3 linked regions of the Desulfosediminicola ganghwensis genome follow. The protein of the gene in region 2 interacts with the protein of the main gene of each other region in a pairwise test. Links are inferred from orthologs where the notes say so. Each region holds a gene or a part of one and is shown on either strand. Other genes may lie near its edges. The genes, in order: yhbY, rho and nusG.

The links.
Region 1: the proteins of rho (region 2) and yhbY interact in binary tests that used the Escherichia coli proteins (3 or more experiments, as listed by UniProt). The link is inferred for Desulfosediminicola ganghwensis from one-to-one orthologs.
Region 3: the proteins of rho (region 2) and nusG interact in binary tests that used the Escherichia coli proteins (3 or more experiments, as listed by UniProt). The link is inferred for Desulfosediminicola ganghwensis from one-to-one orthologs.

What each region holds. Positions count from the first base shown.
Region 1 is NZ_CP050699.1:3,052,057-3,062,454, forward strand. What follows is about bases 4,439-7,342. They hold yhbY (ribosome assembly RNA-binding protein YhbY), read right to left. Parts: upstream 6,107-7,342; coding sequence 5,771-6,106; downstream 4,439-5,770. Other genes in these bases: dut (dUTP diphosphatase), read left to right, coding at 4,439-4,605; FCL45_RS12970 (MBL fold metallo-hydrolase), read left to right, coding at 4,607-5,374; FCL45_RS12980 (TraB/GumN family protein), read right to left, coding at 6,164-7,342. Also shown: FCL45_RS12945 (DHH family phosphoesterase), read left to right, coding at 1-516; tRNA pseudouridine(55) synthase TruB, read left to right, coding at 540-1,277; rpsO (30S ribosomal protein S15), read left to right, coding at 1,489-1,758; pnp (polyribonucleotide nucleotidyltransferase), read left to right, coding at 1,956-4,034; more of dut, read left to right, coding at 4,123-4,438; more of FCL45_RS12980, read right to left, coding at 7,343-7,360; FCL45_RS12985 (LysM peptidoglycan-binding domain-containing protein), read right to left, coding at 7,549-9,234; FCL45_RS12990 (transglycosylase domain-containing protein), read left to right, coding at 9,529-10,398.
Region 2 is NZ_CP050699.1:4,466,082-4,476,446, reverse strand. What follows is about bases 1-2,871. They hold rho (transcription termination factor Rho), read left to right. Parts: upstream 1-746; coding sequence 747-1,997; downstream 1,998-2,871. Other genes in these bases: prfA (peptide chain release factor 1), read left to right, coding at 2,531-2,871; rpmE (50S ribosomal protein L31), read left to right, coding at 2,172-2,387; coaE (dephospho-CoA kinase), read left to right, coding at 1-312. Outside these bases: more of prfA, read left to right, coding at 2,872-3,601; prmC (peptide chain release factor N(5)-glutamine methyltransferase), read left to right, coding at 3,721-4,596; murA (UDP-N-acetylglucosamine 1-carboxyvinyltransferase), read left to right, coding at 4,620-5,900; FCL45_RS19125 (DUF11 domain-containing protein), read left to right, coding at 6,537-10,365. UniProt on the Escherichia coli protein: Facilitates transcription termination by a mechanism that involves Rho binding to the nascent RNA, activation of Rho's RNA-dependent ATPase activity, and release of the mRNA from the DNA template.
Region 3 is NZ_CP050699.1:5,081,590-5,091,841, reverse strand. Bases 6,161-8,918 are described here. They hold nusG (transcription termination/antitermination protein NusG), read left to right. Parts: upstream 6,161-7,151; coding sequence 7,152-7,685; downstream 7,686-8,918. Other genes in these bases: rplA (50S ribosomal protein L1), read left to right, coding at 8,275-8,918; rplK (50S ribosomal protein L11), read left to right, coding at 7,776-8,201; secE (preprotein translocase subunit SecE), read left to right, coding at 6,812-7,063; rpmG (50S ribosomal protein L33), read left to right, coding at 6,483-6,632; tuf (elongation factor Tu), read left to right, coding at 6,161-6,410. Outside these bases: FCL45_RS22015 (NAD(P)-binding protein), read left to right, coding at 1-672; FCL45_RS22010 (FAD-dependent oxidoreductase), read left to right, coding at 679-2,940; quinone-interacting membrane-bound oxidoreductase complex subunit QmoC, read left to right, coding at 3,071-4,270; more of tuf, read left to right, coding at 5,220-6,160; more of rplA, read left to right, coding at 8,919-8,979; rplJ (50S ribosomal protein L10), read left to right, coding at 9,196-9,723; rplL (50S ribosomal protein L7/L12), read left to right, coding at 9,777-10,157. UniProt on the Escherichia coli protein: Part of the processive rRNA transcription and antitermination complex (rrnTAC). The complex forms an RNA-chaperone ring around the RNA exit tunnel of RNA polymerase (RNAP).

The sequences.
Region 1 (10,398 bases), 1.4 Mb from region 2 along the record:
GTGGCGATTTGTACCGATACCGGCTCTTTTCGTTATGAGTCGACAAAACCTCGCACATTCCGCGTCGTTGCCGAACTTTTGGAAAGAGGCGTCAAGCCGCATGAGATTTCCCAGAATCTCTACGACAATGTCAGTCTGCCGAGAATTAAGTTGCTCCAACAGGTGTTAAGTACCCTTGCGGTTTATGATGGCGGTCAGTTGGCCTTTGTCCACGTTACTCAGGAGATGCTGGAGAAAAGTGGCGCAACCTCTCACGATGTAGAGGGTTTTATTAATTACCCTCGCTCCCTTGGCACAGCTAAAGTTGCGGTATTTGTGAAAGAAGGAACCGAGGGTACAGTTTCTGTCAGCCTCAGAGCAAAAGGCGAGTGTGATGTGGCAGATGTTGCAGCAGACTTCGGTGGGGGCGGCCATAGAAATGCCGCAGGGTTCCGTTTTCAGGACAAAACCGTGGATGAAGTTCACTCGCTGGTGCTGCAGAAATTACGCTTGCGTTTAAAAGATCAAGCGGAATAGCCTTTCCGTAATTACATATATCAATGTCAGATTTTTATGCCGGAGTATTTTTGATCGACAAACCGGTCGGTCCTTCGTCTTTTACCATGGTTCGCCACGTTCGAAAGTTGCTTGGCATTAAAAAGGTCGGTCATGCAGGAACGCTCGATCCATTTGCCTCAGGGCTGCTGATTATTTGTGGCGGCAGACCTGCGACTCGCCTGATCTCATCTTTCATGGATGGAGAGAAGGAATACGTGGCTACACTCTGTCTTGGAAGGCAGACAAGCACACTTGACCCTGAGGGTGAAGTTGTTGGTGAAGGAGCGGTTGGCTACCTGAGCGAACGTCGTATTGAGGAATGCCTCGCCTCTTTCAGGGGTGAGCAGATGCAGGAACCACCCGCATATTCTGCTCTTAAATATAAAGGTAAACCACTCTATTATTACGCTCGTAAAGGTATAGAGGTGAAAAAGGAGCCACGCAGAGTTAACATCCTGGAACTTGAGCGCATAGATACCAAAGGTGATTTATGTGGGTATCATCCTGAATTTCAGATTCGCGTGGTGTGCAGCAAGGGAACGTATATACGAACCCTGGCAGCTGATATAGGTACAGCCTTGGGTTGCGGTGCGTACCTAACAGGATTGCGGAGAACCAGAAGCGGTCCATTCACTATAGAAAATGCAGTCAATGGCCAGACACTTTCCGACCCTGCTGAACGTGAGAACATCATGAAAAGCATGTTATCGGTAGAGGATGTCGGGAATCTGTTGCAATAAATGACAGAGTTGGCTACTTTAATATGTTTTGTAGTTGTATTATAGATTATAGGTGACTTTTTGGGACACGCCACCTGCTCCCAAGCCACCTGCCGGTTCACATTGGGGACCGTATTTTTATCAGAGAGCCTATCTAACTCTGTGATAAAAATGAAGCCGAAATTAATGATATCGATTGATTAGATTGAGTATACAGTACAGGAGGAATGTTGTGGCACAAACAACAATTAAGAAAAACGAAATTATCGAAAAACATAAAATCCATTCTTCAGATACCGGTTCTTCAGAGGTGCAGATTGCTCTTTTGACCGACCGTATCCAGTACCTGACCGAGCACTTCAAGACACACAAGAAGGATCATCACTCTCGTCAGGGCCTTCTGAAGTTGGTTGGACAGCGCAGAAGCCTGCTTGACTACCTCAAGAAAAAAGACGTAAACAAATACAGAGCTCTTATTCAGGATCTCGGTATTAGGAAGTAGTCAATGCCAGTATTGTTGGTATTCCCCTACGTACGTTAGAGCCATTGTATGCCTCAGGCTGTGCCATAACCCGGCTACGGTCTGAGGTTTTGTCTTTATAGGAATTCCGGAAAATAGAAAAGCATACGGGGCTGGTGGATAATCCAGTCAGTACAATGGCAATTGCATTGCCCTGATGCTGAATAATTGGAGAAAATATGTTTACACAAGTCGAAACCGAAATCAGTGGAAAGAAAATTTCCATCGAAACCGGTAAAATTGCCAAACAGGCATCAGGATCAATTGTCATCAAATGTGGTGGCACCGTAGTTCTGGTAACCGTAGTTGGAGCGAAAAAGGCGCGTCCTGACGCTCCGTTCTTTCCTCTTACCATTGAATACCAGGAAAAACTCGCCTCTGTCGGCCGTATTCCAGGTAACTACTTCCGTCGTGAGATTGGTCGTCCGAGTGAGCACGAAATTCTCACCTGCCGCATTATCGACCGTCCGCTTCGTCCGCTCTTCCCTGAAGGGTATATGGCGGAGACCCAGGTCATCGCTACTGTACTATCTGCAGATCAGCAGAATAACCCGGATGTACTGGCTCTGACCGGTGCATCTTGCGCGATCACCCTGTCTGACATCCCGTTTGCCGGTCCTGTGGCTGGCGGCCGTGTTGCCTGTATCGATGGTCAGTTCCTGCTCAACCCAACCGCTAAAGAGCTTGAAAAGTCTACAATGGATATCGTCGTTGCCTGTACCAGAAACGCGGTAGTCATGGTTGAAGGTAAGGCTGACGAGCTGACAGAAGACGAGGTCCTCTCTGGTATCTTCTATGCCTATGAGAATCTCCAGCCGCTCATCGACATTCAGGAAGAGCTGCAGAAAACCAACGGCAAGACTAAGCGTACAGTTGATGCTCCGGCGGTTAATGAAGAGTTGATGGCCAAGGTACGCGAGATCGCTGCTGAGGGCATGAATGAGGTTGTAACCTGCAGCGACAAAATGAAGCGCTACGACCTCTACGATGAACTCAAAGAGAAAGTCGTTGCCGAACTCGAGGAAGAAGGTCAAAGTGGTTCTGAGATTTCAGACTATCTTTCTGACTACAAGAAAGATCTGATGCGTTCCAGAATCGTCGAAGAGGAAGTTCGTATCGACGGAAGAACCTTCGACCAGGTTCGTCCAATCAATTGCGAAGTTGCCTGTCTGCCAATGACCCACGGTTCGTCGCTCTTTACCCGTGGTGAGACCCAGGCAATGGTTACCGCGACACTTGGCTCTGAGCGTGATCAGCAGCGTATTGAGACCTTGCTCGGTGAGGTCAACAATCGTTTCATGCTTCACTATAACTTCCCACCATACTGCGTGGGTGAGGCTCGCATGTTGCGTGGACCTTCCCGTCGTGATATTGGTCATGGCACCCTGGCATTGCGTGGTCTTTCCGCTGTAATGCCAAGCGCAGAGGACTTTCCGTATTCCGTTCGTGTGGTTTCCGAGGTTCTCGAATCTAACGGTTCATCCTCCATGGCAACTGTCTGCGGTGGTTCCATGGCATTGATGGATGCCGGTGTACCGCTTAAGAACCCAGTTTCCGGTATTGCGATGGGGCTGATCAAGGAAGGAGAGAAGATTGTAATACTTTCCGATATCCTTGGTGATGAGGATCATCTTGGCGACATGGACTTCAAGGTTGTTGGTACCCGCGACGGTTTGACTTCCCTGCAGATGGATATCAAGATTGATGGTGTTGATCGCGATATTATGGGTCGTGCTCTCGAGCAGGCCAAGGCAGGACGTATTCACATCCTGGAGGAGATGGGCCAAGGTATTTCCGAGTCCCGCGAAGAGGTTGCAGACCATGCACCGAAATACTTCGTCCACAAGATCAACCCGGATAAGATTCGTGACATCATCGGCCCTGGTGGCAAAATCATCAAAGGACTTTCAGAAGAGTTCGATGCCAAGATTGAGGTTGATGACAGCGGTCTGGTGAAAATGTTCACTGTCAACGGCACCCTTGGTGACGCCCTGATCGCCAAAGTCAAGGAACTCACTGCAGAGGTAGAGATTGGTGCAGTTTACAAGGGTACCGTGAAAACCATTAAGGATTTCGGTGCTTTTGTAGAAATTCTGCCGGGAACCGATGGTCTTGTTCACATCTCTGAGCTTGACACCAAGCGTGTTGCTAAGGTATCAGATGTGGTGAGCGAGGGTGACGAGATTGAGGTAACTGTCCTTGATGTCGACAACCGCGGCCGTATTCGTCTCAGCCGTAAGGCATTGCTGAGTGACTGATCACTGAAAAGGGATCAGATTTGATATTAAGCCGGCTCTTTATGGGCCGGCTTTTTTTTTCTTTTTTTTCATTTTGAACCAGGCCATTATGACATCTTTTCGAACTCCCACAGTACGAAGCTTGCCAGTTAAATTCTGTTGGTTACTGCCTGAAGAACAACATGATCTCCAGTTGCCATCATATGAAACAGCCGGGTCTGCCGGTATGGATGTAGGGGCGGCGGTGGAGGATGATCTTGAGCTCGCACCAGGTGAAATTGTGTTGGTGCCGACCGGCTTTGCCGTTGCTATTCCCGAAGGTTTCGAAATACAGGTTCGACCACGTAGTGGCCTGGCTGTAAAGCATGGCATTACTATTATAAATAGTCCTGGCACAATCGATTCAGACTATCGCGGTGAGGTGAAAGTCGGCCTCATCAACCTGGGAAAAAACAGCTTTACCATCAGGCGGGGGGATCGTATAGCTCAACTGGTTCTTGCTCCGGTAACGCTGGCCTGCTGGGATGTCTGTACCGAACTTGATGATACCGATCGCGGCGCTGGAGGCTTCGGCCATACCGGAGTTCGCTGACATGAGATTCAGTGTGCTTGGCAGCGGCAGCCGGGGAAATTCTGTCTATATAGAAAGCGGTGCTACCGGGATACTTATTGATAATGGTTTCTCAGGTAAAGAGCTTGAGAAACGGTTACTTTCTATTGGTCGAAGTCTGGACAATATTACAGCGATCTGTCTGACCCACGAACATAATGACCATGTTGCCGGAGCAGGAGTTATTTCGCGGCGCTGCAAGGTACCTGTTCATGCAAATCCAGGTACCTTTGAGGGGGCGGAGAAGAGGCTGGGTAAGCTATATCAGAGGGCTGATTTTGCCACGGGAGACGAGTTGAGCATCGACGATCTTCAGGTGAGATCGTTTCGCATCTCCCATGATACACTCGATCCGGTTGGCTATGTGGTGAGTGATGGTACGAAACATTTTGGCTACTGTACCGATACAGGTAAAGTTTCTAAGTTGATGGAGTTACGGCTTGCCCGGTGCCATGGCCTCGTCCTTGAGTTTAACCATGACCCGGAAATGTTGAAGAATGGACCGTATCCACTGATGCTCAAGCAAAGGGTGCGATCCAGTCATGGCCATCTGGCAAACGAGGAAGCTGGAGAGTTCTTAGGTAGCCTGGTACACAACTCTTTGCAGGTTGCGGTATTGGCTCACCTGAGCGAAACCAATAATACCCCTAATTTTGCCATGGCTGCTGCGCTGCCCCACATGCCGGCTGACCATCCTGCCAGACTGCTTGCCGCTGAGCAGGACAAGGCGACAGATCTTTTTCAACTCTGATCTTTTTGAAGTGTGCTGGAGATGAATCCATCTACTCAGTGACATTTTCAACTTCCCGTCTGTCTCGAGCAATTATCGACGCCTGCACTTTGTTGGCCTGGTGATAACGATAAAATCGTCACCGCCTGATTGACCTGAAAAACCGATAGTGCTCTTGTCGATTTTTTGACAGCTTCTATCAGAATGTCTCCGGTCTTTGTGATCACACGCTCGACCTCTTCAATACCGTGATCAGTGTTGAATGGTTTTAAGCCACAGGGTTGAAGATCTCGCTAACAGAAACAGTTCCTGTATAAAAGAAAAAGGCCCGGTGCTAAAAATATAGCCCGGGCCTTGCAGTATGCAGGCCCTTACAATAAAAAAAGAGCCTGACCCCGTAAGGGGCCAAAACGCGTTTTAGGCTTTGGGAAGCTTGATGCGCTCGTCTTTTTTACGTTTGGGATTTGCGCGATAAAGAATCAGGGTTTTACCAATGATTTGAACAAGGTAACTGTCTGTTGCCTTGGCGAGCTGTTCTCCGCCCAGATCCTTTTCCACACCACTGTTTTTGCCAAGTTTTACCTTGATAAGCTCGCGTCGTTCGAGTTCGACATCGGCGGCTTCGATAAGCGATTCGCTCAAACCTTCCTTACCAACCTGAACCAGCGCCGGCAGGTCATGAGCGAGGCTTTTAAGATATTTCTTCTGCCTGCTGGTAAGAGCAGGTTTTTCGTCATTTTTAATTTCAGTCATAGTGGTGAACAACCTGTTGTTCTGCTGCCTATAGAATTACAACTCTACGATAAGCAGTTAACTTATTAAATTTTTAAAGATTTCATAGCCGCCTACCCAGGTGCCGATAGCTGAGCCGAGACCGGTGAAGAAAAATACCAGGAAGACCCTGAGAAGTTTATTTTTCCACCAGCCGGTGAAGGACGAGATGTCATCACCAACTGATTCAAATTCACGAACTACAGGAGGTCGTGTCATAACCTGAATAAAAGCGGTTACATAACCTGCACCGATAACCGGTGTCAGGCTTGTGATAGGGGCTGCGGTAAAAGCCCCTATAGTGGTGAACGGGTGGGCAAGTGCCAAAAGGGCACCACAAGCCGCAGGAATACCGTTGGCGACAATCCAAAACATCAAATTGGCACCTGCAACACTGGCGCCTTTCATCACCCCGATGGCCACGAGTGAAGCGAGAATCAGCATGGGGACAGACCACCCTGCGACTTTCCATCCCTTGGAAATCGGCGGAATAGTGCTAATTTCCGCTATCTTGTTTTGCTGATCCTGCGGTAAAGACTTTTTTATACCTGCTACATGTCCTGCACCGACTACTGCAACCAGTTTCTGACCAGCAGAAGCTTTAATTTTCTCGGCAAGATATATGTCACGCTCGTCAATCAGCACTCGCTTCAGATCAGGAAATGATTCTCCCATTTCAGACATGAGGGTGGAAAGCACATCTTTCTTCTTCATGTCTTCAAGCTGTTCTTTGCTGATCTCTTCTGAATCGAAAACACTGGCCAGAAGAGAAGTCAATAAATGGCCTTTACGAAACAATGAGGTTGATTTCCATGCTCTCCGTAAAGTGATTCGAACATCTCGATCGCAGAGACTAATAGGAATGTCATTTGCTTTGGCGCTGTCAGCACCTGCCAGAAGTTCGGCACCAGGTTTAACCCCTAATTGGTTCCCGAGTTTTTTCTGGTAGGACCCCATCAGCAGGCTGACCAGGAGAGTGGACAGCTGCTTGTTGCGAATGACCTGTTTAAGATCCAGAGCCTGCCAGTTCTCCTTGCGGGACATGGCATGGTAGCGCTGGTCATCAAGTTCCAGGCAGACACAGTCGGGCTGCTCCGAATTGATTACCTGTTCTACGAGATCTACAGATTCCTGTGAGATGTGGGCAGTGCCGATGAGGAGGATTTCCTTATCGGCAATCGTGATTCTATGAACATCTGGTCCATAGTCATAAGCGTCGGTTTCTGTTGTTGTCATGGAATAAATTTTCTCTTATACAGCCAATTAATCAGCATTCCTGCAGAAGTATCGAGATGGGGGAAACAACGGAACGTATTCCATGAAAACCTGAAACGTAGCTCCATCGACTCTGTCAAAAGATACATCCTGTCAGCGTAAATTCAAGCCAGCCTTTGCTTTCTTTCTCTCTCTTTGACAGGAATATTCTATCCCTTTCGGATAATAAGCCTACTACCAGGGTGGATGAGATTGGACTTGAGGTTGTTCAACTCCCGGATGCTATCCGCAGAGATGTTAAATCTGCGGGAGATGGTCCATAACGAATCACCATCCTGAACCTTGTACCAATTATAGTCGCTCGGGATGGAAACTTCATCCGGCAAGCCCTTTTTCTGTGCAGTAAGTGTGGGGATAGCACCTGATGATGATACGAGCGCAGATGTAGCCGGTTGATCGATAATCAACTTACTGGTTGAAGCGAGTATTCGCCTGGTTCCTGAGGTGCTTTTATTCGCATCCTCTATAAAGAGTGCGAGTTGCTGCCCGGCGCGGATTGAGTGGACACTTTTCAAGCCGTTCCAGGAGACAATCATGTTTTGCGGAACCTTGTACTTTTTAGCAATTTTGGAGATAGTCTCGCCACTTTGGATTTTATGCAGGATCAGATTATCATTATATGCAGCGAGATTGCTCAAATCACCGTCCGGCAGCAACTGGTATTTTACCATCGGATACGGAACGCGGAGATTGGTCCCCGGTTTGAGATTGGAGGACCTGAGATTATTCACTTTCAACAGCGCAGTGGTGTTCAGGTTATACTTTCTACAGATTGAGGCGATAGTTTCTCCCCGCTTGATAGTGTGCGTCTTGTAACCGGTGCTGACATAGGAGTGCAGATTGTCAAGATTCGACATGGCAAGCGATCTGCTTCCTGCCGGTATTTTTACACTGTAACCGACCTTGTTGGGAGGGGTCTTGCCGCGACGGAGTTCCTGATTGAGAGCCTTGATTTCCCTGACGTTGGTGCCGGAGATAATAGCTACAGCATCAAGGGGCATGCCTGGTTCGACCTGGATTTTATCGTATGTAAGAGGCTCTTCGTAGGCGATATTGGTAAAACCATATCTCTCGGGCTGTCTTGAGATCATGATTGCTGCTATCAGCTTGGGTACATAGCGCTTGGTTTCGAGGTGTAGATATTTATGCTGGGCAAGATCCCAGAAATTATCTACCTGATAGCGCTTCAGACCATTACGAATTTTTCCTGGCCCGGCATTATAGGCGGCAACAGCAAGATGCCAGTCACCGAACTCTTTGTAGAGATCGCCAAGATATGCGATTGCAGAGGCTGTGGATTCTTCCGGGTCTATGCGCTGGTCTATATATGAGTCAATTTTCAGGTTGTATTGTTTGCCGGTGGCCGCCATAAACTGCCAGAGACCAACCGCCCGGGAGCGGGAATAGGCGCGTTGGCTGTAGCCGCTCTCAATCATTGAGAGATATACAAGGTCTTTGGGTAGTCCGGCCTTTTCCAGCTCATGCTCAATGAAAGGGACATATTTACCAGAGCGAGCAAGCCAACTCTCAAAACTGCGGCGCTGGCTGGTCTGAAACAGGTTCAGGTACATCTCTACCTGTTTATTAGTTACCACGGGGAAATCGAAGAGTTGTTCTACTCCGGTGATGGTGGTATCTTCTCCCCATTCACCTGTTTCACTTAAAGCCCGTAATTCTTCATCAAGGTCCGCATCTGATTCGCTTGAAAGGTATTTGAGGTCGGGATCATTGATGTCGTTGTCAGCGGCTCCTTCGATATTTCCGTCTTTTGTTGCAAGATAATCGGATTTTTCATTGATCGCGCAGCCTGAGAGAAAAAGTGCTGACGAAATCATTGTAAGTAGGGGGGCAGTCGTAATATATTTTAGAAACATATGAGTTATCAGTGGCCTATATATTAAGTAAACGGGGCGTTGAACCATATAGGTTACCCGGAAAAGTTTATTGAGTTCTGCAATATAACTTTGTACATTCAGGTCTGTTTTGACGCAGAGCTATTGATATTTGGAGAGTATTTAAAACCTAAGTGGTAAAGAATTGCAAGGATAATGCTGTCCGCCGACACCCGGCTTTAAGCAGTTGCCTGTCACATACCGCATATCACCCTGTCACGGCAGAAAAAAACAACTATGTTAAAGAAGCTATTCTATTTTTTCCTGTTTGTCTGTTTTGCAGCTGTAGCAACGGCTTCAGGTGGACTGTACTATTATATCGTGCTGGAACCTGGTACCGAGATTGATGAGAATAATATCGGGTCAATTCTTGGTAAGGAAAGTCCTGTATTTTATAATGATAATCAGACAAAGCTCGGAGTGTTTTTTGACGAGGCTCACCGTCAATATGTTCGATATGGCGAGATTCCTGAAGATTTTGTCAATGCTTTGGTGGCGGCTGAGGATAACCGGTTCTTTGAGCATTTCGGCTTTGACGTTTTCGGAATTACCAGGGCGGTTATCAGAAATGTTCAGGCGGGTAGAATTGTCCAGGGCGGTAGTACCCTGACCCAGCAGACAGCAAAAAATCTATTTAAAAGAACCGAGAGATCATATAAGGCGAAATTAAAAGAGTTGCTCTTTGCGTTGCGGCTTGAATATCGCTATCCGAAGGAAAAAATATTCGAATTTTATGCCAACCAGTTCTATGTGAGTGGGAACGGTCATGGATTGGGGGTTGCCGCAAGATATTACTTTGACAAGAAGCCGAGTGAGCTGACTTTGGTTGAGTGTGCCTTTATTGCCGGCAGTGTCAAAAGACCCAATTATTATAATCCATTCATCAAGAAAACCAGAGAAAGTGCTGAGCTGGCAGAGCAGCGGGCCAGGGGACGTTTGAAATATGTGCTCGATAAAATGCTCGAGCTGGAAATGATCGGCCTAGGGAAATACCGGGAAGCACTTGCTTCCAATATTGGTTTTAATCAGGGGCAGGTGGGGTACTCTCTCGATTATGTGATGGAGATGGTTAAGGATGCTGTCACGACCCAGGAGATAACCGAGAGT
Region 2 (10,365 bases):
CAGATGGAGATCGAAGCGGCGGCGGGAAAGCACCTGTTGGTTGAAGTACCTCTACTTTTTGAAGTAGGCTGGCAGAATGATTTTGATCATACCATTGCAGTCTATGTGCCGACAGCTCTCAGCGTAAAGCGTACCATGCTGCGCGACACTGTTTCTGAGGCAGAGGCTGAGGCGGTGGTGGCAGCACAAATCAGTGCGGAAGAGAAGGCACTGATGGCTGACAGTGTCATAAATAATTCGGGAGTTTGGGGGGCCACGGTACTGCAGGTTTCCCATTTAGCCAGGAATCTGCAAGAGCTTGGATTGGAATAAAAAAAGCCAAGTTATATTGGCTTTAAAAGCTTGACAGCAAAGGGGAGAGCACGTATAAGAAATGTGTGGCCAGAGAAAAAAGCCCCTGCCTCCTGATGAGTCTTTTGTTCCAGCAGATGTACAATCCAGTTCAATAGAGCACCCTCTCAGGTAGGTGTATTTTTCCGTGTTAAATTCCTGAAAATTACTGTTGCTTAGCTTCAGGCCCAATATTCCACTCTAAAGCAGATCTAATACACTAAAAATACTGATTACAAACATAGGCCTCGCAGACAGTTTTTAGAAAACAACTGGTTTGCCGGGAATGTTTTTTTATAAATTAATCATGCAGATGCATGCCCTTAGTCGACTACTTTATGTTGGCGGGGATGATATACAACTTTAGCAAAATGCCAAAGGATCCTGCCAAAAGATTGAAAAGGAGAGACTCGTTAATGAATCTGGCGGAATTAAAGCTTAAGAAGATCGGTGAGCTGGTAAAGCTCGCCCGTGAGTACAACGTGGAAGGCTTCAGCTCAATGCGGAAGCAGGAGCTGATATTTGCCTTACTCCAGGCCCAGGCCGATAAAGACGGCAAAATGCGGGGGAGTGGTGTACTGGAAATTCTGCCAGACGGTTTCGGGTTCCTGAGGGCTCCGGATTATAACTACTTACCGGGCCCGGATGATATCTATGTCTCCCCATCTCAGATCCGCAGGTTGAACCTGCGAACCGGCGATGTGATTGACGGTCTGGTTCGTGCTCCCAAAGAAGGTGAGCGTTATTTCGCCTTGCTGAAAGTTGAGAGTGTCAACTTTGATCCGCCTGAGGCATCGAAGCAAAAGACTCTGTTCGGTAACCTTACTCCACTTCATCCAAACGAAAAATTCACGCTTGAGTGGCAGCCTGACAACTACTCAATGCGGGTTATGGACATGTTTGCCCCGATTGGTAAAGGGCAGCGAGGGCTGATAGTTGCACCTCCACGTACTGGTAAAACGGTATTGATGCAGAAAATTGCCAACTCAATTGTCCGAAACCACAAGGAAGTGTACCTTATCGTACTGCTCATCGACGAGCGTCCGGAAGAGGTTACAGAGATGACCCGTTCGGTTAAAACCGCCGAGGTTGTCAGTTCCACCTTCGATGAGCCGCCGCAGCGCCATATCCAGGTGGCTGAGATGGTTATCGAGAAGGCGAAACGTCTTGTTGAGCATAAAAAAGACGTTGTTATTCTTCTTGACTCCATCACCAGACTTGCCAGAGCGTATAATACCGTAACCCCGGCAAGTGGTAAAATTCTCTCCGGTGGTGTTGAGGCGAATGCGCTGCACAGACCGAAGCGCTTCTTCGGTGCAGCACGCAACATCGAGGAGGGTGGCAGCCTAACAATTCTTGCTACCGCTCTTATTGAGACCGGCAGCCGGATGGACGAGGTTATCTTTGAAGAGTTCAAAGGAACCGGTAACATGGAATTGATACTCGACAGGAAAATGGCAGATAAACGCATTTTCCCTGCGGTTGATATTAAACGTTCCGGTACCAGAAAAGAAGATCTGCTGTTGAAGCCGGATATGCTCAATAGAATCTGGATTCTGAGAAAACTGCTCAACTCCATGAACCCGGCGGATTGCATGGACTTTCTTACAGATAAGTTGAGGAACCAGAAAAGCAACAAGGATTTCCTCGAGTCGATGAATGGCTAGTTGCCCGTGAGCACACGACAATTGGTATGCCGGGAAAAAGTACCAATTGTTTAAATTAATTTTTGTTGAAAAATTGTTTTGCCTCGGTATAATGCACACCTTGTGTCTTTAGACTGACGGCTTATACTGTAATTTGATCATCACATGTGTTGATGTGTTGGAGGATCGGGAATTATGAAGAATGATATTCATCCGGAATATAAGAAAATGAGTGCAACCTGTGCATGTGGCGCAGAGTTTGAGATGGGTTCAGTTATGGACGAGATCAAAGTTGAGATCTGTTCTGCTTGTCACCCATTTTTCACAGGAAAACAAAAACTTATTGATACTGCTGGTCGTATCGAGAAGTACAAGCAGCGTTACGCAAAGCATTTCGCCGAGAAGGGTTAATCTCCCCTGCGACGATTGCACACCAAAAAATGGTGGGCTTTACATCCGCTTCACGGCAGCGCAAATTGATCAAGTCCACAGTGATGAATCATCATGGCTGTGGACTTTTTTTATTCCATCTCTAGTATCCCATAAACAAAGCTATGTTTGGCAATTTTGAAGAACTGCAAGATAAGCTGTCCGAGCTTGAAGGGCGTCTTTCAGATCCTTCTCTGGTAAACAACCAGAAGGAGTACCGGGAAGTTGTTCGTGAGCACGCTCACCTGACGAAGCTTAACGAACTTTATGTAGATTACAAGAGTGTTCAGGAAGATATTGCTGAGAACCGAGAGTTGCTTAAGGATGAGAATGAAGATCCGGAGCTGAAAGAACTCGCCCGCGCCGAGCTCGAGGAATTGGCTGAGCGTGAGCTGCAACTCGATAAGGATATCAAGGTTCTTTTGTTGCCCAAAGACCCGAACGACGAGAAAAACACTCTTCTTGAAATCCGGGCTGGTACAGGTGGAGACGAAGCCGCTCTTTTTGTGGGTGATTTGTTTCGTATGTACACGAGATTTGCCGAGTCGATGAAATGGCGAGTTGAGACCATCAGTTCCAGTCCTCTCGGCATAGGCGGATTCAAGGAAATCATCGCCCTCATCAGCGGTGAGCAGGTATATTCCCAGCTGAAGTATGAGAGTGGCGTTCACCGTGTTCAGCGTGTACCTGAAACTGAGACCCAGGGTAGGGTTCACACCTCAGCGGTAACGGTTGCAATTCTGCCCGAAGCCGAGGAAGTTGAACTGGATATAGATATGAACGAGCTGAAGTTTGATGTTTATCGATCTTCAGGCCCGGGTGGTCAGAGTGTTAACACCACCGACTCCGCGGTTCGTATCACCCATCTGCCCACCGGCCTTGTGGTTACCTGCCAGGATGAAAAGTCCCAGCATAAAAATAAGGCGAAAGCATTGACTGTTCTCCGTGCCCGACTGTTCGATGCCATGCAGCGGGAACAGCAGGCTAAGATCTCGCAGGATCGTAAGAGCCAGGTTGGTACAGGTGATCGGAGTGAGAGAATCAGAACCTATAATTTCCCTCAGGGGCGTCTCACTGATCACAGAATAAACCTGACACTCTACAAGCTCGAGCAGATTATGAACGGTAAACTCGAAGATGTTATTTTTCCGCTCATAGCTGAAGATCAGGCTGAAAAGTTGAAAAAAATTCAGTAGATCTACTCAATAGAAACTACAGGTATAGGTTGCCGGCGTTGTTTCTCAAGTTGCCGGTAACCAGCCTCTGTACCAGCATCCACTCAAAACCTATCTCATAAGATATCTTCCCTCCCCTGATGCGTATAGCAGAACTCGTACAATATGGGATTTCCGAGCTCAAGGCCGCAGGTATTCCTGATTGTACAAGCGATGTGTACCTTCTCGCTGGTCATTGTCTGAATAAAAGCAGAACACAACTCCTCGCCTTTGGGCAGGATCAAGTACCGATAGAGCGGGAGAACCGTTTTAAAGAACTGCTTGCCCGTAGAGTGAAGCGGGAGCCGGTAGCCTATATCCTTGGTGAGCAGGAATTCTGGTCCCTCAGCTTCAAGGTGAACTCAAAAGTACTGATCCCACGACCTGAAACCGAGCTTCTCGTCGAGAAGGCACTGGCCGCAACGAGCGGAGATTCTTTTCCCGGGGAAGGTAAAATTATTGATCTCTGTTGCGGTAGCGGTGTTATTGCTATTATATTGGCGCTGGAATTGAAAAGGGAGATCCTGGCGATCGATATCTCAGCTGAAGCCCTGGCTGTAACAAAAGAAAATTGCGTTCTTCATGGGGTGGGACAGCTGGTGGAGCTGATGCAATCAGATCTGCTCAGTGAGGTGATTACCAGAGGCGATAAAGTCTCGATGGTAGTATCCAATCCTCCATATGTTACGACCCATGCAGTGTTGCATGAGGTTGAGCCGGAGGTGGGCGTTTATGAACCCCACCTGGCTCTCGATGGAGGAGATGAAGGACTTGATCAGATAGTGCGTATTCGCCGTCAATTATCGGACATGCTTGTTGAGGGCGGCCATCTATTCATGGAGATAGGTGCCGATCAGGGCACGGCTGTTCATGCCATGTTCAGCGAGCACGTTCCCGGGTACAGGGATTTCCGGAAAGTTGAAATTATCTCAGACTATGCGGGTCGCGACAGAATTCTGCATGCCATTATTGCCTGAGAAAGGCAGGGAAAGAAACTTAAATGGAAAAACTCATAATAGAAGGCGGCGTAAAGCTTGAGGGTGAAGTGCGTATCAGTGGTGCTAAAAATGCAGCGCTACCGCTTATTGCAGCAACTTTGCTGGCGCCTGGAGAACATGTTCTCAAGAATGTACCGGATCTCCGTGATACCCGTACCATGTTGAAGCTGTTGGAGAACCTTGGTGTGCGATCAGAGCGGAATGGAGACGTTCTGAAAATTGATTCCACCGATCTCGAATCAGGTGAAGCACCATATGATCTGGTTAAGACCATGCGTGCCTCCGTGCTCGTACTCGGACCATTACTTGCCAGGCTTGGCAGAGCAAGGGTTTCCCTGCCCGGTGGTTGTGCTATTGGTGCAAGACCTATCAACTACCATATTAACGGATTGGAACTGCTTGGTGTGACATGTGATCTTGAGGGTGGGTATGTTGACGCCACCATAGATGGCAGGATGAAAGGCAACACAATCTATTTTGACCTTCCGTCTGTGACTGGTACCGAGAATCTGCTGATGGCTGCCGTGCAGGCAGAAGGTACCACTGTCATAAAAAATGCGGCCAGGGAGCCTGAAGTCGGCAATCTGGTAGACATGCTGAACGGTATGGGTGCCAGGATCGAAGGACGGGATACCGACAGACTCACAATTCACGGTGTCGAGAACTTGAATCCGGCAAATTGTGCAATCATTCCGGATCGAATAGAGACAGGTACCTATCTGATAGCCATTGCCGCGACCGGTGGAGAGGGGGTTGTGACCCATTGTAATCCGTCGCATCTGCCGTCACTGCTCGAGAAGCTGCGGGCTACAGGTCTCAGAATCGAGGAAACCGAATCAACAATCACGGTTCGTCAGCCGAATGGCAGCGCAACACCTGGTCCACTGAAGGGCACCGACATAACCACTTCGCCATATCCAGGATATCCAACTGACCTGCAAGCCCAGTTCATGGCGCTCATGACTCTTGCCTCAGGTATCAGTGCAGTACATGAGACCATCTTCGAAAATCGTTTTATGCATGTCGCTGAGCTTCAGCGTCTTGGGGCAAAAATTAAGGTTGATGGACACACTGCAGTTGTTGATGGCTGCAGTATGAATGGTTTGAATGGTGCCAGAGTGATGGCTACTGACCTGAGAGCAAGTTCCTCGCTGGTCATTGCAGGCTTGGCCGCAAGTGGCAGAACCGAAATTTCCAGAATTTATCATCTCGAACGTGGCTATGAAGGTCTGGTGGATAAATTAACCGCCCTTGGTGCCAGGGTCTGGAAGGAGCAGGAGTGATACCGAAGGGGAGACTCCCCTGTAAACAGTCGGCTGCGTAGCTAAGCTGATGGTGTAAATTGTTGTGATGAGCCTTGAGCCCTTCAACCGCGATGAGAGCGGTTGGGGGGCTTTTTTTATCCAAACCAAATCGGTAGACAATCTTTCCCTTGAACTTTGGAAAGACGAACCCTGTGAGTTGTTGAGGGTGTTTTCAGATTGTATATGTGGCGATGAGGTTATGCCAACTACCAGTTATTGAACTTTATAGTAGAGTTTGAGGATTCTGCCAGGAGCTCATTCACCATGGTAGTTGCGTATATTGTCCGCTGTTTCAGTAACTCACTATTATATCAGTTTTTTCAGTTATTTCTGCCTTTTTGATAAAATTTCCTACTCTGAAACTGATAATTAATGGCAAAAGTGATTGTTTTTCAACAAATAGGTAAATATACCTATTTACTTACCTATTGAAATATTGGTACTTTCCTTTTTTCTTTCAGGCAATTGCGTTAAATTGGGTTCGTCCGGTGCTTGGGTACTTCTACTGACAGTAGACTGTACATCGTCGTTGTATCGACAAGGTTACGGATGCCTTGCGCTACTGAGCGTTCTGTTTGCAAACCTTCCTTTGGGAGGAGGGGGCGTTAATCGTGTATGAACGCAACAACGATGGTGATGGTGAAAGTGAATCTCAAGAAATTATTAGGGATTGCCATACTGCTGTCTGCTTTGAACCTCCTGCTGGCAGCAACGGCTTGGGCTTGGCCCACCGACAGCCAGTGGCTCGAACTGGTCAAGAGTGGAAAGCCGATTCAGGACAGCGAAAGTGATGCCAACGGTGGGGTCAATGTCGTCCCGGACTATACCAATCCGGACAAAGACACCCCTGCAGCTGCCTACGTCTATAACGACGGCAGCTATCTCTATTACCGCCTGCGTCTGGACGGAGATCCCACTCAAGGCGGCAATGGGGTTTTTGCCCAGTTCGGCTGGGGCTTTGAAATCGATATTGATCAGAATGCCGATGATTATGAATGGCTGATAATGTGCGATGGCATCTCCCAGCCGGAAGTCATCTCCCTCCGCGAAAATACAGATAAAACAGGCCTCGGAGATCCCTCGGACAAGGCTGAATATGTCGCAGCGGAGTATCCGCTGGTCGGCAATCACCAACTGTCTATCGCCGACACCTCCATCGGCGGCGACACCGACTATTTCCTCGATTTCCGACTGCCGTACGCTGTTTTCAAGGCTACGACAGGCATCGATGACAACACCCTCATCCGCTATTTTGCAGGCAGCTCCCGTTCAACCAATAACTTGACTGATGACGGAGCTGACCTTGTCTCTGGCTCGACCCTCTACGAGATGGGCTCCGACTACATCACTCCATTCGGTACCCCGCCGGAGACAGGAACCACCTCGGACGGCACGGTCCGTTTTGTCGACAGTCTGGATGGTTTCAACGATGTCAACCTGGCCTCGGGTGGCGAAACCATCTACGTACGGGTCGACGATGCGGATCAGACCCTGGCTGTCAATCCGGACCAGACCATTCGGGTAGAACTCACCGCGCCAAGCGGCGACTCGGTGGTGGTTATCCTCACCGCAACCGGTGTGGCCGGAAAGTTTACTGGCGCTGTGGTGACCGAGGAAGTCACCAAATCAAAGGATATTGATTCCTCTGATACAACTCTTCAGGTCTGGCCACCTGCGTCTTCTCCGACAGATCAGGAGATCATCACCGTTACCTATATCGACTCGATCGACGCCAGCGGCAATCAGGAGGTGAACCGCACAGATACCATCACCTTCACCACCACCGCCACCGACCTGGCTCTCGAAAAATCGGTTGATAGCTCGGTGGTACAGCAGAGCGATAGTGTTCAGTTCAGCCTCACCATCACCAACCAGGGACCCAACAACGCTTCTGGGGTTGTGGTCAACGACCAGCTGCCAGCCGGTCTCAGCTACCAGGCCAGCACACCATCGGTCGGCAGCTACGACCCGGTTTCGGGCAACTGGTCAGTGGGGATGCTGAACACCGGCGCTTCCGCCACCCTGACCATCGATACCCAGGTCAGTGCCGCCATCGGCAACATTGTCAACACGGCCACGATCACTGTACTCAATGAAATAGACGGATACGCTGGTAACAACTCCGCCAGCGCCGAGCTTTATGTCGGCGGTACGGATATCCGAATCAGTAAGTCGGTCGACGATGAGTATCCGGCCGAAAATGAACTGATTTTTTTCAGTGTCAGGGCTTTGAACCTTGGCCCCAACAACGCCAGCGGCGTTGTTGTTACGGACCTGCTCCCCAGCGGTCTGAACTATGATTCGGCCACAGGCTACAGCGCCACCCAAGGCAGCTACAATGAAGCAACCGGAGTCTGGACCGTGGGCGATCTCGCCAGTGGTGTCGGGGCTGTCCTCACCATCCCGGCCCGTCCTGCGCCCGGTACCGCAAACACCATCTTGACCAATAGTGCAAGCCTTACCGTTATCAACGAGCCTGAGAGCAACCCGGCCAACGACTCGGCCGGAGTCGACATCAAGGTGAACTTCCACGACCTGGAATTGACCAAGATGGTGGGCGTGGGGCCTTCATACAACCCTCTGGTCGATATCGCGGTTCCCAACGAAGGCGACAGTGTCCGTTACGAATTGGTGGTGACCAATCATGGGCCCAACGATGCCACCGGCGTGGCGGTAACGGATCAGCTACCGTCCGGGATCAGCTTCGACAGCGTGGGCCAGATCAGCCAGGGCAGCTATAATCCAGCGACCGGCGTCTGGTCGCTCGGTGCTCTCTCCTCTGGCAGCACGGCAACACTGCAAATTGATGCCGACGTGAACAACGACACGGCAGGGCAGACCATCATCAACTCGGCCGAGATAACCGCTTCGGATTACTTCGACGACGTTGAGTCAAACAACTGGGCTGCGGCTACCATCAAGGTAGACGGTACCGACCTGCAGATCACCAAAACCGTCAATAATTCAATCCCAAGCCCGGGCGACTCCGCGACCTACACGCTGACGGTGACCAACAATGGTCCGAATCCGGCAAGCGGGGTTGCGGTCACTGACATCCTGCCCGAAGGTGTTACCTACACCAGCCATTCGGCCTCTGCAGGCACAAGTTATGATGCCAAGAGCAATGGTAAACCCAGCTGGGTATGGGATATCGGTAATCTCAGCGTGACAGGGAGCGCAACATTGACCATCAATGCCACGGTGGATAGCGGCACCAGTGGCCAGAACATCACCAATGTGGGCATGATTACCGAAAGTGATCAGGCAGATCCAAACTACCTCAACAACGTTGCCAGCAGTGTGATTTCCGTCGACGGCACCGATCTCGCCATCACTAAAACCGTCGATGATCCTACCCCGAACGAGCATCAGGATATCATCTACACCGTCACCATCACCAACAACGGACCGACCGATGCCACCGGTGTGGAGGTAAGGGACCTGCTGCCGCCAGAGGTCAGCTATATTTCCAGCACCGGCAACTATGACCAGGCATCCGGCATCTGGACAATCGGTAACCTCTCGGACAATCAAACAGCGCAGCTTAACATCATCGCCAGGGTCAAGGGCAGTACCAGCGGCTTGTATATCACCAACAATGCCTCGATCAACGCGGTGGACCAGGGGGACCAGAATCCAGCTAATGATTTTGCCAGCGCTGACGTTGCTGTGGCAGGAACCGACCTGGCTCTGACCAAAACCATCGATAACGCCAGCCCCGGGGTACAGGGGGCAGTGACCTATATGCTTACCGTTACCAACGAGGGGGCCAACTCTGCCACCGGCTTCGAGGTGGAGGATATCCTGCCGGCCGGGATCACCTTGATCTCCAGCACGCCGAGCCAGGGCAGCTACTCCACCGGTAGCTGGCTGGTCGGCAGCCTGGCTGCGGGTGACAGCGCCACGCTGGATATCCTGGTCGGGGTTGACGGCCCGGTCGGCACCACCGTGACCAACTCGGCAAGTATCACCGGCCTTGACCAGACCGATAGCGACCCGGCCAACGACAGCGCCAGCGTCGATTTTACGCCTGTGGCCTGGCCGGTACTGACCGTGGTCAAGTCCGCGAAGACGGTCAGTGATCCGGAGCATGGCATGGTGAACCCTTATGACGTGCCCGGGGCCATCATTGAATACCGCATCACGGTCACTAACACTGGTCTGGCAGCCACTGATGCCGATTCGCTATTGCTGGTCGATCCCATTCCGGAACATACAGCGCTGGTGGTCACCGATCCGCCAGTCACAATCAGCAACGTCCAGGCGACCACCGGATTGACCCTCACCTATACCGCCTTAAACGATCTGACCGATCACGTCGAGTTCTCTGCCGACGGCACGGATTACAGCCAGATCCCAACCGCAGACGGCAACGGCACCGACCCCTCGGTCAAGTACCTGCGGTTCATGCCCGCCGGGCAGTTCAACGCTTCGGACGGGATCA
Region 3 (10,252 bases), 610 kb from region 2 along the record:
GAACCATATGATGCAACTAAGATGGAGAACCTCAAGTTTGGCCAGTCTGATGCCATCATCACCAATATGATGATGGAGCGTCTTGCTGCTCCGAACGGTCCTACCGAGGGTAAGATCCTCCGTCCTGGCGACAACAAGGAAATCGAGTCTATTGGTTTTGTTCAGTGTGCTGGCTCCCGTGATGAAAATCATCTCGAGTACTGCTCGCACATCTGTTGTATGGCAACTTTCAAGCAGATGTCCTACGTCCGTGAGCAGTATCCTGATGCCAAAATCTATGTTTTCTATATAGATCTGCGTACCCCAGGAAAATACGAGAAATTCCGTGAAGCCCGTATGAATGATGCAAACGCCGAGTTTATTAAAGGCAAGGTTGCAGATATTCTGATCGAGGAAGATGGCGGTGTAACTCTTATCGCAGAAAACGCTGTTACCATGGAGAAGATCTCCCAGAAGGTCGATCTGGCAGTCCTGGCAACCGGAATGCAGCCATCACTTGATGTACAGGGTGCACCTGTTGCCTTGCAGATGGACAGCAACGGTTTCGTAATCACTGATGCAGAGAAGGCAATGATTGCTGCAGGTTGTGCTAAAAAAGCAGCAGACGTTGTTACAACTACTCAGAATTCCACTGCCGCTGCCTTGAAGGCAATTCAGGTTTCCAGGAGGTAATGATCAATGGATAAAAAATACTGTGCATATATTTGTACCGGGTGTGGCATCGGAGATGCGCTCGACATTGAGGCCCTTTCCGAGATTGTATCCGGTGAGATGTCCATGGAGTGCAAGACCCATGCATACCTCTGTGGCAAAGAGGGCAGGGCGTTCATCGAGACTGATATCGCTGACGGTGTTAACACCATAGTTGTAGGTGCCTGTTCTCCACGTGTTATGACGAACGAGTTCAACTTCGGTGATGATAAGATTACTGTTCGTGCAAACCTTCGTGAGCAGGTGATCTGGTCTGAGGTAAAACCTGCTGAAGGTGAAGAGCCCCATGCAGAAGCAGCAGAGTTTCTTCAGGAGACCGCTTCTGACTACATGAGAATGGCTTGTACCCGTGCCAAGAAGACCGAACTGGCAGAGGCATTTAAATTAGAGACCATCAACAAGACCATTATGGTCATGGGTGCTGGTATCTCCGGTCTTACTGCAGCAAAAGAGGCTGCCGCAGCCGGTTACGATGTACTGGTAGTTGAGAAAGAGGATGAGCCAGGCGGTAAGGCGAAAGGCTGGAGAAAGTCTTTCCCCTCCAAGTCACCCTGGACTGACCTCGAAGAGAATCCTGTTGCCGCCCTGCTGGCAGAGATTGAGGCAAACGAGAAGATAACTGTTAAGACTGCAACAGAGGTGGCACGTATCTCTGGTGCTCCTGGTGATTTTAACGTTACTTTTAAAGATGCCGGAACAACTGGTGAGTGGGATGCTCCTGCGAAGGTAACTGTTGATGAGCAGGAACTGATTGATAAAGGTCAGAAGGAAGACCCGAATGCAGGTCTCCAGAAGTATACCGAGATCGATCCTAACGCGACCAAAGTTGGTGCAGTTGTACTTGCCACCGGTTGGAAGCCTGCTGATGTCAGCCAGTATGAGCATCTCGGCCATGGCAAGATACCTAATGTTGTAACCAATGCCGAATTCGAGAAGCTTGCCAAAGAAGGAAAGGTTCCTGCAAATGTAGCCTTTGTTCAGAGTCCAGGTGGAAAAGACCATGATCAGGATTTTCCATACTGTAACTCTGTAACCTCCATGGTCGCTCTTAAGCAGGCTCAGTATGTCTGCCAGGATAATGCAGAAGGTAAAGCATATATTCTTTACCAGCATATGCGTACTCCAGGTTCCATGGAACTGTTTTACAAGGCTGCTCAGCTAAACGATGGTATTTTCATGACCAAAGGTAACGTGATGCAGGTCGGCGAGGCCGGCGGCAAGGTTACTGTGGCTGTTGAAGATACCCTGCTTGGCGAAAACCTTGATCTTGAAGTGGATATGGTTGTTCTTGCGGCAGGTATGGAGCCAACCACCCTGCATGAGAACACCATTAATCTTGCTTATCGCCAGGGACCAGCCTTTAACGATCTCGACCTGTTCGACGGTTATGCTGACTCTCATTTCATCTGTTTCCCATACGAGACCCGAAGAACAGGTATTTACGCCTGTGGTGGCGTTCGTAAGGCTGAGACCATGGATGAAGCGCTTGATGATGCAACCGGTGCTGCACTCAAAGCTGTTCAGTGCCTCGAGTCAACTGATCGCGGCGTATCTGTTCATCCTCGTTCCGGTGATGCAACCTACCCGGAATTTTTCATGCAGCGTTGTACCCAGTGTAAGCGTTGTACCGAGGAGTGTCCGTTCGGTGCTCTCGATGATGATGAAAAAGGTACTCCGCTGCCTAACCCGACCCGTTGTCGTAGATGTGGTACCTGTATGGGTGCATGTCCGGAACGTATTATCGGATTTAAGGATTACAACATTGATCTGATTGGTTCGATGGTTAAGGCCATTGAAGTACCTGAGGACGATGATGATAGACTGCGTATTGTCGTTTTTGTTTGCGAAAACGACGCTTACCCGGCACTCGATATGTCTGGTATGAAGCGTAATGGTCTCAATCATATGGTACGATTCATTCCTGTACGCTGTCTTGGTTCTGTGAATATGGCCTGGATCCGTGATGCTCTGTCTGCTGGTATGGACGGTGCTATGCTGCTTGGTTGTACTTATGGCGACGATTATCAGTGTCACTTTGTTAAAGGTTCCGAGATTGCTTCCAAGCGTATGGAAAATATCGGTGACACTCTCTCCAGTCTCGGCCTTGAGTCTGAGAGATGTGCTGCTGAGCAGGTTGCAATTACTGATTACGACAAGATTCCGCAGATCATTAACGATTTTGTCGAAGAGATCGTTGAAATGGGTCCGAACCCATTCAAAGGCTTCTAACCTGTTGTATATCATGAACCGTTCCGCGGGGGGCTTGCTCTCCGCGGTTTGAGGAATACTCGGAGTTTGAGTTTAGTAATTTCATGAGATCATGATTTGTAGTTTTTGATAATATAACAGGAGGGGAAAAATGAATGTTCAACCGGATTTACAATTTATACGATCTCTGAAAGAGGCTGGAGGTGACACTTTAAAAAAGTGTTATCAGTGTGCAACATGTTCTGTTGCTTGTCCTCTTTCCAGTGATGAGAAACCATTTCCAAGAAAGGAAATGATTTGGTCCCAATGGGGTATGAAAGAAAATCTCGTTGCTGATCCCGATGTGTTTCTCTGTCACCAATGTGGTGATTGTACCGCTAACTGTCCACGTGGTGCCAAGCCAGGTGAGGTACTTGGTGCAATTCGTTCCTTTGCCTATACCTTCTACGGTTGGCCAGCCGGTCTGGCTAAGCTTTGCACAAGTGCAAAGAATCTGCCGATGTTGATTGGTATTCCTGCAGTTATCATCCTTATTTTCTGGTTTCTTTCTGGTGCGATGCATATTCCAAGCACTGAAGAGTTTGCCAAGAAAGGATATCAGGAGTTCTTTGGTCACTGGGACTTCAGGTGGTACGCAAAGAATATTGCTTTTATCGTATTCTTTATGGTGCCTTCGCTGGGCTTAGCTGTGTTCTCATTGTTTATGGGAATCACCAAGATGTGGAAGGCGATGAGCAGCAACGCTGGAATTAGCTCCAACTTCAGGCCATCTGTAGTAGGATTTTTTCAGGATTTCCTTTGGCCATCGCTTGTGGAAACCATGAAGCACAGCCGGTTTCGTGAGTGCACAGTGAACACAGACCGTGTAAAAGGTCATTTGCCTCTTGTGCTGGCCTTCATCGGACTGTTTATAGTTACCTGTTGGTCCTTGTTCAAGAACGATGTGCTGGGGCTTATCTGGCCACACCTCCACGGACCACTCTCCCTGATTGATCCGTTCAAAATTCTTGCTAATGTTTCTGCCGTTGCTCTTCTCTACGGTATTTGGGTTTTATGGAACAACCGCAAGGAAATGGAGAAAAAAGGTGAGGCAAGCAATACCTTCTATGACTGGTTCCTGATCTGGGAAATCATGGCAGTAGGTATAACCGGTCTTGGAGCTGAGCTTATTCGTCTCGCTGGTCTCCCTACCCTTGGCTATATCGTGTATTATCTGCATCTCGTATCGGTAATGATGCTGTTCCTGTATTTGCCATACACCAAATTCGCACATATCGCCTACAGAACCACAGCGATGTGTTTTGAGAAGTATCGCGAAAGTAGCTATGCAAAAAACGTTAATGAGCTGTAAGATTAGCGCTAATGGCTAATGGCATAAGAAGAAGGCCGATTCCTGTGACAGGGATCGGCCTTCTTGCGTTTAGCGGTGAAGGTGGAGCGGTTTGCGTTTGGAAAGCGCATAAAAAAAATTAATAGAATGCAACTCAGGACTGGACTGGATCGCAATAGGGTCTTACCATTGCTTGTGAAGTTGTACCGTTGTCCGGTACTTCAACAGTGGCATGTTTACAGGGTGCCGGGATTCACAGTCTCAGCACTTGAAAAAAAAAGCTCATAAAGCGATAATTGCCTTTGACTCTATATGGGTTTTGCAAGTTGCTGTAAAATCGCTTTTCTCACATGCTGGCTGAGTGTAGGGCAGGAACTTTTGTATAAAAAAAGACAAAGAAATGGAAAAAAGAGGTTGAATTAACAATACCGAAAGTGTATATTCCCGTGCTTTGTAAGCTGGCGTAGCTCAATTGGCAGAGCAGCTGATTTGTAATCAGCAGGTTGCGGGTTCAAGTCCCATCGCCAGCTCCAAAAAAAAATAAAAAGTACTTTACAAAGTGCTGTGAAGGGTATAAATAGGTGCCTGTCTTTTATTCAGGCGCTCAATAGCGAGGAGGGGTTCCCGAGTGGCCAAAGGGAACAGACTGTAAATCTGTCGGCTCAGCCTTCGGAGGTTCGAATCCTCCCCCCTCCACCATCCTTTCAGCATGGTAGAAGACTTTAAGATAGAGCGGGAATAGCTCAATTGGTAGAGCATCAGCCTTCCAAGCTGAGGGTTGCGAGTTCGAGTCTCGTTTCCCGCTCCATGCTGTCTATACAGAAGTAGTTTTAGGTGCCCACGTAGCTCAGTTGGTAGAGCGCATCCTTGGTAAGGATGAGGTCACCGGTTCAAATCCGGTCGTGGGCTCCAGTTTTATTTGAATACTATTGAATAAGAAAACTTTCAACGGCCTGAGGAGACAAGAGATATGTCAAAGCAAAAATTTGAAAGGACTAAACCGCATGTCAATGTCGGTACTGTTGGTCACATCGATCATGGTAAAACCACACTGACTGCAGCTATTACCCGCGTTTTGTCTACTAAAGGTCAGGCATCTTTTACTGACTTCAGTGAGATCGATAAAGCGCCAGAAGAGAAAGAGCGTGGAATTACCATCGCGACCGCTCACGTAGAGTATGAGACTGATAAACGTCACTACGCTCACGTTGATTGTCCTGGCCATGCTGATTACATCAAGAACATGATTACCGGTGCGGCTCAGATGGACGGCGCGATCCTGGTTGTTGCCGCAACCGATGGTGCTATGCCTCAGACCCGTGAGCATATTCTGCTCGCTCGCCAGGTAGGTGTTCCGGCTATCGTTGTCTTCCTGAACAAGTGTGACATGGTTGACGATGAGGAACTTATCGAACTCGTTGAGATGGAGCTCCGTGAGCTGCTCGACAAGTATGAGTTTCCTGGTGATGATATTCCGTTTGTTCAGGGTTCTGCCCTTCTCGCACTTGAGAATCCGGAAGATGAAGAGAAGGCAGCTTGCATCTGGGAGCTCATGGACGCAGTAGATAGCTACGTGCCAGAACCAGAGCGTGATGTTGATATGCCTTTCTTGATGCCGATCGAAGATGTATTCTCTATCTCCGGACGTGGTACCGTTGCTACCGGTCGTGTAGAGCGTGGTATCATCAAGGTTGGTGAGGAAGTTGAGATCGTCGGTATCAAAGAGACCCAGAAGACCACCTGTACTGGTGTAGAGATGTTCCGTAAGCTCCTTGATGAGGGACAGGCGGGTGACAACATCGGTGCTCTCCTTCGTGGTGTTAAGCGTGAAGAAATTGAGCGTGGCCAGGTTCTTGCCAAGCCAGGTTCTATTACCCCTCACACCAATTTTGAGGCAGAGTGTTACATTCTCGGTAAAGACGAGGGTGGACGTCATACTCCATTCTTCAACGGATATCGTCCACAGTTCTACTTTAGAACAACTGACGTTACCGGTATTGTAACCCTTCCAGAGGGTACCGAGATGGTTATGCCAGGTGATAATGTATCTGTTACCGCAGAACTGATCACCCCTATTGCCATGGACGAGGGTCTCCGTTTCGCAATTCGCGAAGGTGGTAGAACCGTAGGCGCCGGTGTAGTATCTAAGATCGTTAAGTAGTAGCGGCGCAAGAATATTTTACCCTGCCTCGGGTATATTCGGGCAGGGTAAATTTCGCATAGGAAGATCAGAATGAGAGATATAGTCACCCTTGCATGTGGTACATGCAAACGTCGTAACTATACGACCACAAAAAACAAGAAAAATACTCCGAACAAACTTGAGTTCAAGAAGTATTGTCCTTTCTGCCGGAGTCATACTCCGCACAAGGAGACTAAGTAACGAAACACAGGCCAGTAGCTCTAATTGGTAGAGCACCGGACTCCAAATCCGGGGGTTGGGGGTTCGAATCCCTCCTGGCCTGCCATTTTTATGGCAGGTGTTTTTGTGTTTGGTGTACGTAGTTTTTTTGACCTCTATTTGCTGGAAATAACTAGGTAAATCTCTTCTCGGATAATGATATGGCAGGTAAACCCAAGACTAAAAAGACTGATGCAGTGGCTAAGGTTAAGGAGCCATCACCATTCGCACCTGCTCAAATCAAAAAATTTATTGAAGAAGTAAAGGTTGAATTCGGCAAGATAGTGTGGCCGGACAAAAAAATGACCTTGGGTCTGACTGGAATCGTAGTTGTGCTTACATTTGTAATGGCGGCGTATCTTGGTTCTGTTGATCTTCTTCTCGGTAAACTTGTTTCGTCTCTCTTGCGATAGGATGATTCCGGGGTCCAGTTTGATAGGACGGACCAGGCTGATAGAACTGCTCCAACTTTTTTCAAACACTCGAGGAAAAATTTGACTCATGGCAAGGCAATGGTACATACTTCAGGTTCACTCCGGGTTTGAGGACAAGGTTAAGACCACCCTCGAAGAGAGGATTCGTAAAGAAGGACTCGAAGAGTACTTTGGCGAAATTCTCGTACCGACAGAACAGGTAGTTGAGATGATCAAGGGATCCAGGAAGACCTCATCACGTAGGTTCTTTCCTGGTTATATGCTTGTTAGCATGGAATTGAACGATCAGACCTGGCATACAATTCACCAGAACATGCCAAGAGTAGTCGGCTTTGTCGGCGATGATCGCAATCCGGTCCCCATATCCGACGAGGATGCAGCAAAAATTATAGGTCGAATCCAAGACGGCTCAGATAGACCGAGGCCGAAAGTCATCTTCGATGTGGGTGAAACGGTACGTGTAATCGATGGACCGTTCGCTAACTTTCAAGGCGTTGTTGACGAGGTCTTTCCTGAGAAAGGCCGTGTTCGCGTTATGGTATCTATCTTCGGTCGTGAAACACCCGTTGAGTTGGAGTTTGTTCAAGTCAGCAATACCTGACAGGCAGCTAGACCGATACCATTCGTAGCTGCGGCAATCTAATCTTGGATTGCATAAAATAGAAAACAGCTTGTTAGTTGGAGTGAAAAAATGGCCAAAAAAGCAATGGCATTCATTAAACTGCAGATTCCTGCAGGTAAAGCGAACCCATCTCCGCCAGTAGGTCCTGCACTGGGCCAGCATGGTGTGAACATCATGGAGTTCTGCAAGGCATTTAATGCAAAGACCCAGAGTCTCGGCGATACAATCGTTCCGGTTGTTATCACTGTGTACCAGGATAGGTCTTTCAGTTATATTACCAAGACCCCGCCTGCATCCGTTCTGTTGCTCAAGGCAGCAAACCTGCAAAAAGGTTCCGGTAATCCGAAAGCAGAGCGTGTAGCTGAGCTCGGTCGTGACAAGGTTCGCGAAATTGCGGAAATCAAAATGCCTGACCTGAACGCATACGATATCGATGCAGCGATGAAAATCGTTGAAGGTACTGCCCGTAGCTGCGGAATAACTGTAGTAGATTAATTAAGTTAATCAAAAGATTTGCATAAAATCACTGCTGACTGAGCTTGTTAGCTTTGTCAAAGTAGGAGGCATCATGCCGAAACGCGGAAAAAATTATAAAAATAAAGTTGAGACATTAGATAAAAGTGTTCTTTACTCTCTGGAAGAAGGTATCAAAAAAGCTCTTTCTATGAGCTATGCTAAATTTGACGAAACCTTCGACATCGCAATGAAGCTCGGAGTAGATCCGCGTCACGCTGATCAGATGATCCGTTCTTCTGTTGTTCTGCCACATGGTACCGGTAAGGTTACCAGAGTACTGGTTTTCGCTAAAGGTCCTAAAGAGGCCGAGGCGAAAGAAGCGGGTGCTGATTTTGTTGGTGCAGACGACCTTGTTGAGAAAATCCAGGGTGGTTGGCTCGAGTTCGATAAGACAGTTGCTACTCCAGACATGATGGGAACTGTTGGTAAAATCGGTCGTATTCTCGGACCACGTAACCTTATGCCGAATGCAAAACTCGGTACTGTAACCTTCGATGTCGCCAATGTTGTCAAAGATATTAAAGGCGGAAAGGTTGACTTCAAAGTAGACAAGTCTGGTATCATTCACGCAGGCGTTGGTAAAACCTCCTTTGGGGAACAGAAAGTAATCGAGAATGTTACCGCATTTATTGAGAAAATTATTCAGCTGAAACCTTCAGCGAGTAAAGGAGTTTATCTCCGGTCTATCACTGTTTCCACAACAATGGGACCTGGCGTTAAACTCGACCCTGTGCAAATCAGGGCAATGATTAAGTAAATTTTTGGACGGAGCATCAATCATCAGGTTGATGCTCTTTTTGGTCGAAGACAGCGGGTACACAAGTGTTTAATCATGCCGATCAGGGTGTGACCTGCCGAGACGCAAGGCGTAAGCCTTACTACATGGACAAAATTGGGTAACCATTTTTGTTCGTATCAGCGTTGTAGCTGCTGTTTCGAAAACTATTAAAACTTCTATATAGGGAGGAGCACTTTGAATCGTGATGAAAAAGCGACGGTAGTTTCGGAATTGAACGACTCGTTCAGCCGGGCTAGCTTTGCTGTTGTCGCCGACTATTGTGGTTTGAAGGTCTCTGAGTTACAAGAATTGCGTGTGGAATTACGCAAGAGTGATTCTGAGATTCGCATTGCCAAAAACACTCTCCTGAAAAGAGCTGCCGCTGATACTGATAATGCCGCGTTGAGTGACGATTTCGTCGGAACCACCGCAGTTATCATGGCCTACTCGGATCCGGTTGCACCTGCAAAGGTGCTTGCCAAATTTGCCGAAGACCATGCGAAGTTCAAGATCAGAAGTGGTGCTCTCGAAGGAGAGAAACTTGAACTGGACGGAATTATTGCTCTGTCCAAGCTGCCATCCAAAGAAGTACTTCTTGGACAGTTCCTGTCCGTACTCAACGGTGTACCTACCGGACTTGTCCAGGTACTCACCGGAGTTCCACGTACCTTTGGCTATGCACTGAACGCTCTCAAAGAGCAGAAAGAGCAGGCTGGCGCCTAAATTATCATTAATTGAGACGAATTGTTAAAAAATTCTGAACGAGGTATTCTATAATGTCCATTACTAAAGAAGATGTAATTGAGTTTATTTCCAACATGTCTGTACTCGAGCTCTCCGAACTGATCAAAGAGTTCGAAGAGAAATTCGGTGTTTCCGCTGCTGCTCCTGTAGCTGTTGCAGTTGCCGGTGGTGCTGCAGATGCTGGTGCTGCTGCAGAAGAGAAAACTGAGTTTGACGCTATTCTGGCGGCTGCTGGAGATCAGAAGATCAAGGTTATTAAAGAAGTTCGCGCTATCACCGGTCTCGGTCTGAAAGAGGCTAAGGCTCTGGTTGAGGGTGCACCTGCTCCGTTGAAAGAGGCTGCTTCCAAGGATGAGTGCGAAGAGATCAAGACCAAGATCGAAGCTGTAGGTGGTACTGTAGAGATCAAGTAGTCCACTTACTTGCAAGCAAACGCTTCGGCGGTTGCAATCGGTACACACGACACGCTACGGGCTTTGCCACGTAGCGTGTCGTGCTTTAGACTGTA